Regions from separate parts of the Paenibacillus sp. FSL H7-689 genome, predicted to be linked through region 2. Evidence: riboswitches for the same ligand, from Rfam matches in the RefSeq annotation. Region 2 holds a riboswitch; the other holds the start of a gene.
The links. Region 2 has a riboswitch for FMN ahead of C170_RS20640 (DMT family transporter). Riboswitches for the same ligand answer to the same signal wherever they lie in the genome.
Positions count from the first base shown of each region.

Region 1: it holds a riboswitch for FMN, as region 2 does, so the genes downstream of both, ribD (bifunctional diaminohydroxyphosphoribosylaminopyrimidine deaminase/5-amino-6-(5-phosphoribosylamino)uracil reductase RibD) here and C170_RS20640 (DMT family transporter) in region 2, are expected to answer to the same signal.

Region 1 covers NZ_ASPU01000011.1:178,412-186,119, reverse strand. The annotation lists gene C170_RS07350 (spore germination protein) at 1-681, shown strand, start outside; gene lysA (diaminopimelate decarboxylase) at 785-2,116, shown strand; gene C170_RS07340 (peptidylprolyl isomerase) at 2,323-2,754, shown strand; gene C170_RS07335 (hypothetical protein) at 2,866-4,173, shown strand; FMN riboswitch at 4,342-4,510, shown strand; gene ribD (bifunctional diaminohydroxyphosphoribosylaminopyrimidine deaminase/5-amino-6-(5-phosphoribosylamino)uracil reductase RibD) at 4,835-5,938, shown strand; gene ribE (riboflavin synthase) at 6,000-6,668, shown strand; gene C170_RS07320 (bifunctional 3,4-dihydroxy-2-butanone-4-phosphate synthase/GTP cyclohydrolase II) at 6,701-7,708, shown strand, end outside.
Region 2 covers NZ_ASPU01000028.1:219,406-227,113, reverse strand. The annotation lists gene C170_RS20660 (amino acid permease) at 1-899, opposite strand, end outside; gene C170_RS20655 (amidohydrolase family protein) at 1,420-2,799, opposite strand; gene C170_RS20650 (CGNR zinc finger domain-containing protein) at 2,911-3,462, opposite strand; gene C170_RS20645 (DinB family protein) at 3,605-4,105, shown strand; FMN riboswitch at 4,190-4,343, shown strand; gene C170_RS20640 (DMT family transporter) at 4,488-5,468, shown strand; gene C170_RS20635 (amidase) at 5,799-7,295, shown strand; gene C170_RS20630 (DUF1989 domain-containing protein) at 7,430-7,708, shown strand, end outside.

The DNA of each region.
Region 1 (7,708 bases), on a different contig from region 2:
GAGGAGAACAGACAGACGGCCTTGATGGGAACATATTTACGATGGGTGCGTTTTGCAGGGATTCTCATCTCGTTGTTTTTGCTACCATTATGGCTTCTCATGGTTATTGACCCTTCGATTAAACCGATGGGACTTGACTTCATTGGTCCACAGGAAAATGTAAAGCTACCGCTGATTCTACAGTTTCTACTGATCGAACTAGGCGTCGATTTATTACGGATGGCAGCGGTCCATACGCCTACACCTCTGGCATCGGCTATGGGCTTAATCGCGGCCATTCTAGTCGGGGATATCGCGGTGAAAACAGGATACTTTGTCAATGAGGTTGTGCTCTATATGGCCATAGCAGCCATCGGTATGTTTGCCACGCCGAGTTACGAGTTGGGTCTCGCCAATAGGCTGGTCAGGCTGGTTCTGCTAGTCGCTGTTGCGATATTCAAGGTTCCGGGGTTGGTCGTGGGCTGTACATTACTCATATTGGCGCTCACCGTTCACCGGTCGTACAATTCTTCGTATCTCTGGCCTTTTATACCGTTTAATGCGAAGGCCTTGGGCAACTTTTTATTCCGGCTTCCGCTGCTGGAAAATAAAAAACGTCCATCATTCAATAAAACCCGTGACAACACCAAAATGTCGGATGATCCGGACGGGGAACTGCAAAAAAGTAAAAAACACAAATGATCTTCCGAAAAATCCATTCATCTCGCTGCCTAATTTGATATACTGGTGTAAAATCATTGGAATATCAATTGTTCCAGTATATAAAAAGTGAGGAATGCAGATTATGTATTTACATGGTACAAGTAAAATAAATGCGCAAGGGCATCTGGAGATTGGCGGAGTTGATGCAACAGATCTGAAAGAACAATTTGGAACTCCCCTGTACGTTGTGGACGAGCAATTGGTTCGTGAGCGTTGCAGAGAGTACATGGAAGCATTCCGTGCTTCCGGACTTGGCTTCCAGGTTGCTTACGCAAGTAAAGCATTCTGTGTAATGGCGATGTGTGCCCTTGCAGCTGAAGAAGGACTTTCCTTGGATGTCGTATCTGACGGTGAACTGTTTACTGCACTGCAAGCAGGATTCCCGGCTGAGCGCATTCACTTCCACGGTAACAACAAAACGCTGGAAGAGATCGAAATGGCTCTTGATGCAGAGATTGGATGCTTTGTTGTTGATAACTTCAATGAATTGCATCTGTTGCAGGCTGTAGCAGCGGACAAAAATCGTAAAGTAAACATTTTGCTTCGTGTGACGCCTGGTGTTGAGGCACATACGCATGAATATATTTCCACAGGTCAGACGGATTCGAAATTTGGATTCGATATCGGTAATGGTACGGCATTTGAAGCGATTGACTTGGCTTCCAAGCAGTCTAATCTGGTATTGCTCGGTGTGCATTCCCACATCGGTTCCCAGATCTTCGAAGTTGAAGGCTTCCAGATGGCGGTTCAACGTGTTGCTGAATTTGCAGCAAGTGTATATGAGCGTCTTAATGTTGCTTTCAAAGTGGTTAACCTTGGTGGTGGATTCGGAATCCGTTATATCGATGGAGATACGCCACTTGAAGTTGCACAATACGTGAAGGCTATTACAGATGCCGTTAAAAATCATTTTGCTCAAATCGGCTATGCCGTACCTGAGATCTGGGTTGAGCCAGGCCGCAGCATCGTGGGTGAAGCGGGAACAACGCTGTATACCGTTGGAACAAGCAAAGACATTCCAGGCGTGCGTAAATACGTTGCCGTGGATGGTGGTATGACCGATAACCCACGTCCTGCTTTGTATGAATCCAAGTACGAAGCTGTGCTTGCTAACCGTGCGAATGAGGCTGCTCAGGAAACGGTATCCGTTGCGGGTAAATGCTGCGAGAGTGGCGATATGTTGATCTGGGATCTGGACCTGCCAAAAGTGGAAAGCGGCGACCTACTCGCTGTAGCTTGCACAGGCGCGTATAACTACTCCATGGCGAGCAACTACAACCGGATTCGTCGTCCGGCCGTTGTATTTGTCAAAGACGGTCAAGGAGATGTCGTGGTACGCCGTGAGACGTATCAAGATATCATCCAGAATGACCTGGTACCAGCGCGCATTGGCAAACAGCCAGTAACTCGATAGTTCGTTTACAGTTGAAGCAGATGAAAAGGGAACTTCCTTTTTCGTCTGCTTTTTGCGTATTTAAGCTGATTCATGAAAAAAGTTGCCGTTTTTTTTGCGATCCAGACATTTTCGGTGTACACTAAGAAAAGTGCTGTAATGCTTGGCCCAGGGTCATGCGTTCTGGCACCATTAACGATGGTCAATACGAAAGGAGTCATTTACATATGGCGAAACAAGCGAAAATTAAATTGGCAAACGGCGGAGAAGTTCTGATCGATCTGTTCGATCAAGAAGCTCCAAACACAGTAGCAAACTTTGAGAAACTGGCTAATTCCGGTTTCTACAATGGTCTTACATTCCACCGCGTTATCCCGGGCTTTGTAGCTCAAGGCGGATGCCCTAACGGTAGCGGTGCAGGTGGCCCAGGTTACACAATCAACTGTGAAATTAACCCGAACAAACATGAGCGCGGAACACTTGCTATGGCACATGCTGGCCGTAACACAGGTGGAAGCCAGTTCTATATCTGCTACCAACCGCAACCACATTTGGATGGACAACATACTGTATTTGGTAAAGTAACTAAAGGTATGGAGTTCGTGGACGCTTTAGAAGGTAAAGACAAAATGGAAACTGTTGAAGTTGTAGAAGCTTAATACCTTCACCTTAACTGGATCCAAACATGAAGTGCTTCTCTTATAGAAGCACTTTTTTTATTTTTACATACTTCAAATCGATAATTAGAAAGGATGAATAAAACCTTGGATATGGTTACTCAGCTAAGCTTGTTAAAACAAATTTATAGTGAGCGCACGTTGTGGGATGAAGAATTGCAGGCATCGCGCCATGTCGTTCCGGATAGTCTATCCGTAAAGGATCGAGAAGCGCTTGAGACAGCCGGGCATGAACCGAATCGCTTTGTATGTCCGCAACATGATGAAACGATTACTGAGCTGAAAAAAGTTGCGAATCAATGGACGATCAATGATGCAGCGCAGGCCTTTGTATCCTCTTTGTGGTCAGCACCCATGATCTGGCGCTCGTTGCTTACGGGCAAGCTTATTGCGAGCAGTATGCCAAGTCATGAACATACGCCATATCCATCTTCGAACACTTGTAAGATCTGCGGATTAAGTGTAGATCAAGCAACCGACACAACGCTGCAATGGTATTGGCGGATGACCAATGGAACCCCGTTGGACGGTGATCCTTTTGGATGCGTGTTGGCACTTCGAGAGCTGGCTACCGCACAGGAGCTTCCAATACCCAATGAGTACGACCGCTGGACATTCCGTGCGGTGTTAACGGTGCTGCGCGAATTACCTCCCAAAACACGTTACAGCAAGGCAGCAGTAGCGCTCAAGAAGGAACGTCTTTTGCCTACACAGAAGGAATATGCTTACCGTGATTTGCTTGAGACGTTAGCTCTGATTGGCATATTGGATACGCCGGAACATCCCGGAATGATCACGGAATTCACCTCTTATATGCAGCGTGACGCACGCCCCAATGTGCGGGTGGAAGTGCAGGCCCCTCTGGCGTGGTGGGACTCATCTGTCGGAATTAATGAGAACAACCTGAACAAGATATTTCATGATTTTGATCTGAATAATATATCTCTTGCGGATAAGCCTGATGAGAGTCCAGCTCTAAAGGACACGATCTTAGGGGCATTGGAGAAGAAGAGAAGTGTTCGTGGAAAAGTACCAAAGGCATCTCCTGATGCAGGTACCGGGGAGGTACAGTCTGGCGATGTGTATGCTGTTCGGGTCCGAGAAGGTGTATGGGTGACTGTATATTGTCATGAAGTCAGAGACAAGCGCGTCATCGTTGAATATCTGGATGGTGTCTTTCCAGAGATGCCGGGTAAAGCAGATTTGCATGGGACGTTTCGACCGAGAGCGAATGGACGCTGGAAATGCTCGGCTATTGCGATCGATTCCACAAGTTGGGTCAGAAGGGTGGCAAGAGAGTTCCCGCTTCCGACTTCGCCCCTGCAAGAACCTGATCGCACTCCATTCCATAATGCCAAAGAATTAAAGCATATGGCGAGCTGGTGTTTTCCTGATATGTAGAATGATACGATGGATGTGAAATGTGCCTCCAAGCAAAAACCGTGCCTCCTTGAGAGGAAGCGGTTTTTTGTTGTTTCTTAGCTTATTAAAAGTTAGTATGTGACAAAAAGGAACAAAAAACAATTGATTTTTTGGCATTAAAGTGCTAACATCCAAGTAATAACGAAAGCAATCCTTCAGGGCAGGGTGCAATTCCCTACCGGCGGTGATGCAGGAAGTGTAAGGACCTATGTGTCCAGCACTTGATGCAAAGTCCGTGACCTGTCTGCCATTGGCAGATGGCTGATCTGGTGTAATTCCAGAACCGACAGTATAGTCTGGATGGGAGAAGGAGAGGTGCAGACCTAACAGGTTTGCATTCAGCAGGAGTATTGCTGCACAGTCACGATTTTATGATGTCTTGCACTGTGCAGGGAAGATCCGGTTACGCCGGACAGTTCCATACATATGCCGCACTATAAAAGCTCTTTACCTGTAATTGATGTTCATTAAGGTATGTGTCTATTTTCACTTGCCCGAAATGAAGTTTTGGGCAAAGTGTTGGCGTGCTGTATCCATTTCACTCCTGCTGTTGACATTTGTCTCTCATCATCCCCATCGAACTGATTGTTCGACGGGGATTTTTTAATAAACAAGACTTTAAACCGCGGGGTGAACGGATTTGGAAATGATCAATGATGAATTTTATATGGCACTGGCATTGGATATGGCGGAACGAGCACAGGGACAGACGGGGATTAATCCGGTCGTTGGGTGTGTAGTTGTGAAAGAGGGTCGTATTGTAGGCCTGGGAAGCCATCTGAAACGTGGAACCGGTCATGCAGAGGTGCATGCACTTAACATGGCAGGCAGTGATGCAGAAGGAAGTACGGTATACGTTACACTTGAGCCTTGTAGTCATTATGGCAAGACGCCACCTTGTAGTGAACGCCTGATTCATGAAAAGGTGAAACGTGTTGTGGTATGTTGTGAAGATCCAAATCCGCAAGTATCCGGCAGGGGCATAAGCATGCTTCGTCAACAAGGCATTGAAGTTGAAGTTGGCGTACTGCGTGAGCGAGGAAGACGCATGAATGAAAAATTCATTAAGTTTATTACAACGGGTCTACCTTTTGTGACGTTGAAGACAGCTACAACTTTGGATGGGAAAATTGCTACTCGCAGCGGAGACAGCAAGTGGATCTCCAACGAGCCTGCTCGTGAGATTGTGCATGCCCTTCGTCATCGTCACCAGGGAATTATGGTTGGCGTCGACACGGTAATCGCCGATAATCCCGAACTTACAACCCGTTTGCAAGTCGAAGGCATTAGTCCAGTGCGCATTGTAGTGGATTCCAAGTTACGTCTCCCCGTAGGTGCCAAAATGGTTAAGGATGGTCTTGCTCCAACATGGGTGCTGACAACAGACGAAGCCAGTCCTGAAGCTGCTGAACGTTTGGAAGCCTACGGCGTCGAAATTATACGCTGTGGTCCTGGACCACGTGTGGATCTGTTAAACGGACTTAGCAAGTTGGGTGAGCGTGACATTGGTTCAATTTTGCTTGAAGGTGGAGGTACCTTGAATGGAGCTATGCTGGAGGCACGGTTGGTTGATCGACTGCTCATGTTTATCGCTCCGAAGATTGTAGGCGGTTATGATACACCTGGAAGCTTCCGCTTCGAGGGTGTGGAACGTATGAATCAGGCGATTCAATTGAATCAGTTGGAGATTGAACAAGTTGGAGATAATATCAGCATTGGCGGTATTCCGGTGTGGCCTGAATAAATAAATGGATTTGAAAGTAGAAAGTTAGGTTCTTTATAACTTGAAAAAGGGAGGCGGCAGCATGTTTACCGGTTTGGTGGAAGAAGTCGGTCAGATCCGGCGTATTGGTCGGAAAGGCGAAGCGATGGTCCTGAATATCGGAGCTTCCGCCATCATGGACGATCTGAAGATTGGTGATAGTGTAGCAGTGAACGGCGTGTGCTTAACTGCGACAACGCTCGAAGGTGGAGGTTTTACCGCCGATGTAATGCCTGAAACCTATCGCCATACCAATCTCAGTCAGCTGCAATCTGGCAGTAAAGTTAATCTGGAGCGGGCCATGCAATCAGGCGGTCGTTTTGGCGGACATATCGTTCAGGGTCATGTCGATGGTACTGGAGTGATTGGCAGTATAACACGTGATCAGAATGCAATTGTGTTTGAGATCAAGCCTGATGATCACCAGTTGTTCAAATATCTGATCCCCAAAGGATCGGTTACACTGGATGGCATTAGCTTGACCGTTGTCCATACATCGGATACCGCATTCACGGTTTCCATTATCCCGCATACCATTGGTGAAACTGTACTAAATGTGAAAAAGACAGGGGATACCATTAATATCGAATGCGATATTTTGGGCAAATATGTGGATCATCTGCTCCAGTATGGGAGAGGACATCGGGAGACGGGTGCTGGCAAGCCGCGCAGTATCAGTGAAGATTTTCTCTCCAATCACGGATTTGCATAAATAGAGAACAGAAATTAACTGGAGGTGGACCAATGTCAGAACAATCCATTCTGGACACAATAGAAGAAGCCATATATGATCTCATGCGTGGTAAACCCGTCATTGTTGTGGATGATGAAGATCGGGAGAATGAAGGCGATTTTATCGCTTTGGCCGAAAAGGCGACGCCTGAAGTCATTAATTTCATGATTACTGAAGGTAGAGGTCTGGTCTGTGTTCCGATTACACAACAACGTGCGGACGAACTTAACCTGAAACCGATGGTTCAACAAAATACGGATTTCCATGGAACAGCCTTCACCGTCTCTGTGGATCACAAAGATACAACAACAGGTATCTCGGCACATGAACGCTCTATTACCGTGAAAGGTCTAATCGATCCTCAGGCAAAAGCCGGGGACTTCCGTAAGCCTGGTCACATGTTCCCGCTGATTGCAAAAGACGGCGGTGTACTTCGTCGTGCCGGACATACGGAAGCGGCTGTAGATCTCGCTATCATGTGTGGTTCCTACCCTGCTGGTGTTATCTGTGAAGTGATTAAGGAAGATGGCACGATGGCCAGACTTCCGGATCTGCAGGAGATTGCCCGCAAACATGATCTGAAGCTGATCAGTATTCAGGACATGATTCGTTACCGTAACGAAAAAGAGCAGCTGGTTCAACGTGAAGTAGCTGTGCGTATGCCAACGGACTTTGGTGAGTTTCAAGCGGTGGCTTATACAAATGCTGTGGACAATAAGGAACATGTGGCTCTGGTCAAAGGAGAAATTGATGGTTCGAAACCTGTGCTTGTACGTGTGCACTCTGAATGTTTGACAGGTGATGTATTCCATTCGCATCGTTGTGACTGTGGTCCGCAGTTTGATGCGGCACTCAAACAGATTCACGAGGAAGGCAATGGTGTACTGCTTTATATGAGACAGGAAGGTCGGGGTATTGGCCTGATCAATAAACTCAAAGCCTACAAGCTGCAAGAGGAAGGTATGGATACTGTTGATGCAAACCTGAGTTTGGGTTTTGCTGCCGACTTGCGTGATTAC
Region 2 (7,708 bases):
ACATATTCAAATGCAAACGCAACCGGATCACTTACATTCAACATGTTATAAGGCACAATCCCTGTGAGGATCAACGATACAACAATGTAGAGAACCGTACAGATTGCCAGTGACGCAATAATTCCAATCGGCAAATCCCGTTGTGGCTGCTTAACTTCTTCTGCCGCTGTAGAGACCGCATCAAATCCGATGTAGGCAAAAAATACCGTCGCTGCCCCTGCAGTTACACCCGAGATACCAAAAGGCAAAAATGGCTGCCAGTTGGTTGGCTCTACATAGAAAACACCTACACCAATGAAGATCAACACCACGATAATTTTAATCGCTACCATAATGCCGTTCGCACGAGCCGCTTCCTTCACCCCTCGGGTAAGCAGAAAAGTGATAATTAACGTAATGACCGCAGCTGTGATGTCAAAATAGGTTCCCTTTTCCGGGATAAACGCACTCGTTAGCGCATGGGGTAACTCCAGCCCGAATCCGGACAACAACGTTTGAAAGTATCCAGACCATCCACTGGCTACCGCCGCACTCGCAAAACCATACTCCAATATCAGATCCCATCCCAGAATCCAGGCAATCACCTCTCCAAAAGCCGTATAGCTATAGGTGAACGCACTGCCCGAGGCCGGTATGCTTGAGGCAAATTCCGAGTAACATAATGCCGCGAATGCACATATGATACCTGCCAGTAAAAATGACAGTACAAGTCCCGGGCCGGCATACGTTGCGGCAGCTACACCAGTCAACACAAAAATCCCTGTGCCGATAATGGCACCTACCCCAAGTGTGGTTAAGTCCAACGGACCGAGCGCCCTTTTCAATGCACTGCTGTTATCGCCCTCCGAGGCAATTGGTTTTTTGCGAAATAATGAAGATCGTTGTTTGTTCTCACGCATAGTTATGTTCCTCTCGTCATGAATCTTGAATGTGCTATGGATGTAGCAGCGATTGGATGGCTTCCCATCTGTTCTATGAAAAAGTCATTTGTTCTATCTTATCGATCACCTATAAAAACCTATCGAATTCTACACGTTATCGCGTTGCTTGGTTAAATTTATTTTTGAAGATCACTTATTTTGTTCTTTTTCCGCGAAATTTATCATGATCTGTTGCACGTGGTTGAATATGAAAATGGATTTAAAACAAAACTGCGTATAATTTATATTATGCGCAGTTTTTATGAGCATAATTTTCTGCGAAAAACATCTCTGGTACCTTGTTATCTGAAGTTAAGAAAAAGAGAGCTCTTTTCGTCTTTTTCCGCTGTATCTTCCTACCTTATCCTGTCTAATTCCACGATATGAAGGCATGTCAAAGAGCCACATATCATTATGCGGCCCTTTATTTTTTACTATAGGTAGAAGTGTATATAAAAATACGAACTGACTTCATTTCAGGTTTTTATGAAAAAGTAAATTATGAGAAAGCAATTCTCTCTGCATCTGACATCCTGTATTGGGTTAACAAATAATCTTTGCTCTGCATCGCCGCATGACGAATCGCATCCAGATCAACATTCAACAGCTTACCCTCTCGCTTCACGAGTCTACCTGCCACAAAGACCGTATCCACGTTGGATGGATTGGCAAATTGCACAACAGCGCCGATTGGATCATGAACGGGGAACATATTCAAATCGGTGGTACGAATCATGATCAGATCCGCTTCTTTCCCTGGGGTCAACGTACCGACCTTCTGTTCTAATCCCAATGCTTGGGCACCAGCTGAAGTTGCAAATCTCAGCACTTGGCTGGACTGCAAGTTCAACTCACCAGGCATCTCACCCTGCTGCAAAAGTTGTTCATTGGCTCTGGATCGTTCAGCTTGAAGTGCAAACTTCATCTGCGAGAACATATCTCCGCCTGTGGACGTCACCACATCTACACCAAGTGTAGGGGTTCCCCCATGTTCAAGAAAATAGCCGGTGGCTGGATATCCATGCCCCATCATCATTTCAACCTCAGGTGTGACCGACAAGGAAGCTCCGCTATCTGCCAGCATTTTGTATTCATCCATGCCCATGGTGTTACCATGAACGATATTCACCCGTGGACTTAAGAGTCCCGCTTCGTACAAGTGACTGATCGAGCGATCCACAGATCCCCAACTGCCAAATCCGGCATGCATGGAACAGATCGCATCCAGTTCTTGTGCTAGCTCGATCTCTTTCACGGTTGTATCCCAATGACTGAACTCCGGACCACGAATGGCAAGCCCATAAGTAAGCAATTGATCCCGTGATGAAAAATAACGTTCTTTGACTCTTCTCACATCATTATTCGAATACGTGAGTTGACTATCCCGATTCCAGTAGTCCGTCTCACCAGGTACTCCGTGAGCAAATACCGCCCGAATGCCAGCATCCTGAAGTCCACGAATCAGTTCATCCGTATGGTCAGGGGAATATGGCATGCTCCAATCCATTACTGTCGTCACTCCTGCGTTAAGCGCTTCCAAGGAACCGAGCAGGTTGGCAATATAACTATCTTGTGGGCGGAGCTTGCTTCCCATCGCACCATAATAGAGATTTTGCAAATAAACTGGTAACGACCAGTTGGTTCCCGCTGTTTTGACAAGTGATTCCCACATATGCCGATGTGTGTCCACCAGCCCAGGCATAATAATCATCGATGAAGCATCAATGATCTCCGCATCCGGAATATCCAGGTCGGGCTGAATAGCCATGATCAGTGAATCCTGAATCAAAACGTCCGCCCTCTTATACTGTCCAATTTTAGCATCCATCGACAACACACAGCCATTTTTCAACAGATAACTTGTCCGCACAAGAAACATCCCCCATCTATTTTGGTTTGAAAGACGATCACATCCTGCTTACGAATCCGTACTGCTTCTGACTATTTTTTCGCTAGTATATATACATTATATAGTTATTGTTAGTATTTATCAATTTTGGGATTTACGTTTCGCCCGAAATCTTCTGACCTTCATCAGATTGCCACACATCTTATCATCACAGTACTTCTGTGTTCTGCTTCGGGTATCATCATAGAACATCCAGCGACAATCCGAATTATCACAGATCCGGATCCTGCCGCCTTCTCCCTCTACCAAAGTCAAAGCAAAGTCAGCAGCTACCTCAGCCATAACCTGACTCCAATGTGCTTCTACAGCTACCAGTTGGAGTTTCAGTTCCTGATCAATTGTAGTCAATGTTCTTCTCACATGCCCTGCTTCCATAACGCCGTTCAACCATTGTTTTTCTATATCCGTTAATGATGCTCCAGAAGATAAGCGGGCTCCAAGAGCTATCAATTCATTCCTGAAATTTCTCATCGACAACTCCTCTTCTGGAGATGCAGGGACAGAAGCGTTAAGTTGCCATCGTTCCAGAAAATCTTGCTGCCAGTTCGCCTTCCCAAGTCTGTCCTCCGATCGATCTCCCCCACGCCAATCGTGATAATCGCTGTTTACAAAATCGGTCCATAATCTGTCCATATATACCTCCGTTTATGTAACCATCTAAGTAAACAAAGAAGGTTACAACTCGTCTTTGATGTGTTATATTGAGTGTAACCTTATTAATCAGTTTTAGCTAGTTACATCACCTATCACAATTATACGCAAGGAGGAAAAGGCAATGACAAAAACAACAGCACTAGATGTGTTACTTATTCAAAAGGATGATACTTGGGATCAATGTAATTGGATTGTACCTTTGTCGAAATCCTTGGAGGGTCTTACAGCAGAACAAGCAGCCTGGATTCCACCCTCAGGAGGATTAAGCATCTGGCAGTTGGTTAACCATATGTATTATTACAACCATCGCTTATTATGTCGCATGCAAGGTAAGGAGCCTACCCTTCCTGCTGTAGACTCCAATGAATACACATTTGGGAATCCTGGAGATGCAACGGACGCAGCTAGTTGGAATACACTGATGCAGGGTACAACTCGATTAGCCCAGCAGTTGCGAGATCAATTGGCTGCACTACAAGAGTCAGATCTTGAAGCCGCATATATGGATTCCGAAGAGAAATGGGCACACGAACTAGCTCGCTGGGTACTCCATGATGCGTATCACGCAGGTCAGATCGTGCTCCTTCGCAGACAGCAAGGAAGCTGGAAAATCGTTTTCTAAAAAAAATGCTTGAACTGCTAGCGCTTACAGGAATAAGATGAACTTATTAATGTTACAGCTTGTTCAACACACTATATAATTGAATAGGATCTTCGGGGTAGGGTGCAATTCCCAACCGGCGGTGATGTTCTTCGGAACCAGCCCGCGACTCGCTATTTGTTCTTAACGAAGGACATCTAGCGACTGACTTGGTGTGAATCCAAGGCCGACGGTACAGTCCGGATGAGAGAAGATCAACACATTGACATGCCGTTCACGGGAAGGCCTCTTTCCTGACGCATGTCCTTGGATGAGCCCCCGTTTATTTGGTATATACCAAAACGGGGGCTTTTGTCGATTTTGCCAACTGAAGATTCCGTGTTCTGACGAAGGAGTCCTGAATATGGAAAAGACATCAGCAGCATCACCTGTTTACCGCAAGGAACGAAGTAATACCGGATTCTGGCTTGTAGTTCTCGGCGCCGCCTTATGGGGTGTCGACCCCCTCTTCCGCATTATTTTGCTAAATACGATGACATCCACGCAGATTGTACTGGTGGAACATATCATCGTCAGTCTTATTGCCATTCCCGTACTGTGGAAATTTCGGGCTGATCTGAAAAACCTGCGCGCTCGCCACTGGATTGCCGTGATTTTTATCTCATGGGGAGGATCAGCACTCGCAACGGTATTGTTCACCATGGCGCTTACACATAACGATCCGAATACGGTGCTGTTATTGCAAAAAATGCAACCACTCTTCGCTATCGTGCTGGCTAAACTGTTATTAAAAGAAACGTTGCCTCGCCGCTTCGGTGGATTGTTCTTCATTGCATTAGCAGGAACGTACCTGCTTACATTTGGATTCACATTGCCATTAGGTAACTGGGACAACTGGATTCATGCTGGAAGCTTGTTATCCCTTGGGGCTGCTGCCCTATGGGGAGGTTCAACCGTTATGGGACGATTGATGCTGGGTCAGGCGCGTTACGAAACCGTCACCTCCCTGCGCTTTGTCGTTGCTCTCCCGCTCCTGATCTTTATGACGTGGAACGAAGGTGCGGCATGGACGTTCCCGTCCGGAACGGGTGAACAGACTGCTGTCATCCTCAACATTCTCGGTCAGGCATTGTTACCAGGTTTGCTCAGTCTTCTGTTGTATTACAAAGGTCTGTCGTCAACCAAAGCCTCTGTTGCAACACTCGCAGAACTTAGCTTCCCGATGGCTGGTGTGTTGGTGAACTGGATTGCTTTCCGTACACTGATTACATGGGAGCAGCTTCTTGGTTTTATCCTGATCTGGGTGGCCCTCTTCGCCATTTCCAGACAGCAGGAAAGATCATCAACTGGGGCCGATGCTGCACCGAAGCTGCGTACAGAGTAAGTGGATATATCTGAGGTTCACATATAAACAAATAGTTAATATAAATGTAAAATAAAACCATTGCACATCAAATTAGATGAGCAGTGGTTTTATTTTATTGCCATTACTCGATTATTACTCGATCATTTTCTCAATTAGCAAAATGAGCTATTAACCCTGTGCTTTATTTCTATATCGCATATGCAAATCCCCCTCTTTTTCCTCCAACCTCATAACGAGTATGCATATCATCGCACTACTTCTCTTCTATCTTTTGTCTTTTGTCTAATCCGGTGGTACGATGACATATGGAATAAACAGATGAATTATATTCAGAGAGGAACGATCATAATGTCTTCATTCTCATATACCTCCTACGACGCCGTAGGTTTGGCTGAACTGATCCGATCCCGGGAAGTATCCCCGGTTGAAATGCTTGAAGCGGCGTTTGCACGCCTTGAAGAAGTGAATCCGCAACTTAATGCGGTTATTCGTACATATGAATCTCGTGCACGGGAGGAAGCCGGTTTGGTTCGACCTGGAGAACAACCTTTTGCCGGTGTTCCCCTGCTCCTGAAAGATATCTCGCAATCCTTGGAAGGTGAATTTCTGACTTCAGGCTCACGTTTGTTCAGCGAGCATCGGTCATTACGCAATTCCAATTTTGTCACTCGACTCCGTGATGCAGGCTTTATCTTCATAGGACATACCAATACGCCTGAATTTGGTTTGAAAAATATTACCGAGCCCCGTCTTCATGGTCCCACTCGCAATCCATGGAATATCAATCACTCCCCGGGTGGTTCAAGTGGTGGTGCCGCTGCTGCTGTAGCTTCGGGTATTGTTCCTCTTGCCGGAGCCAGTGACGGAGGAGGTTCGATTCGTATCCCGGCTTCCTTTAGCGGATTGTTTGGGTTAAAGCCAACCCGCGGGCGCACACCTGTAGGACCGGGAGTTGGTCGTCAATGGCAAGGCGCATCGATTGATTTTGCCCTCTCTCGCTCGGTTCGGGACAGTGCTGCATTGCTTGATACGTTACAAGTCATTCAGCCCGAAGCTGCGTTCCATGCTCCACTCTTTCCAGGCAGTTACTTGGCTGATATGAGCTATCCACATCAACGCAAACTGAAAATTGCATACACAACGGATTCACCCGTGGGAACACCTGTCAGCGCAGAAGCCAAAGAGTCTGTATACAAGCTCGTTCGCTGGTTGGAAGATCAAGGTCATCATGTTGAGGAAAAACTGAGTCCAGTCAATGGAGTTCGGTTGATGGAGAACTATTACATGATGAACAGTGGTGAGATGGCTGCGATGATCTCTTCTATGGAACGCTCCATGGGCCGGGCTCTGACCTCCGATGATATGGAGATTGAATCTTGGGTTCTGGCTGAAGCAGGCAAAAAGGTGTCCGCTGCGGAATTTGTACATAGCTTAGCTGAATGGGATGTAGCTGCAGCCCAGATGTCCACTTTGTTCGAGCGTTATGACTTCTACGTCACACCTGTTAATGCTTTTCCTGCGCCTAAGATTGGTGAATTAACACCTCATGACGAACAGATCCGTAATCTGATGCGAATTAGTGAATTGGACAAGACCCAGCAGCAGCAACTCATTTATGAAATGTTTGAGCCAAGTCTTACGTATACACCGTTCACCCAGCTTGCAAATCTGACAGGTCAGCCTGCGATAAGTGTACCTCTGCATATGACACCTGAAGGGTTGCCAATGGGCGTTCAAGTGATGGCAACCAAGGGACGCGAAGATTGGTTATTACACCTGGCTGGACAGCTTGAACAATCAGACCTCTGGATCGGGATGAGAGGTAATCCACTATTTCCAGCATAAAGACGTATTATGTGGTGTGTTAAATTTACCATTGGATGTTCCTGCCTGAGTACAGAGTGCATCGCCATAAAAGTGCATGAAAGCATCATCTGTTCCGCATACTGAAAGCAAACAGTAGCGGAGGAATGTAACAGATGAATACAAATCAGCGCCATAAACAGTCTTATCGTATCCCAGCCAAAACGGGATATGCCTTGAAAGTAAACAAGGGTTCTTTACTACGCATAACGGATCTGGAGGGACAGCAAGTCATTGATTTTGTGGCATATGATGCTACAGATGCTAACCATCGCTTGGACCCCGGCGTGACAATGGACGTATTGCGTACTTATCGAATTAAACCGGGACAGTTTGTGTATTCCAATCAGTATCAACCTTTACTCAAGATTGTCCGTGACACCGTTGGGGTACAT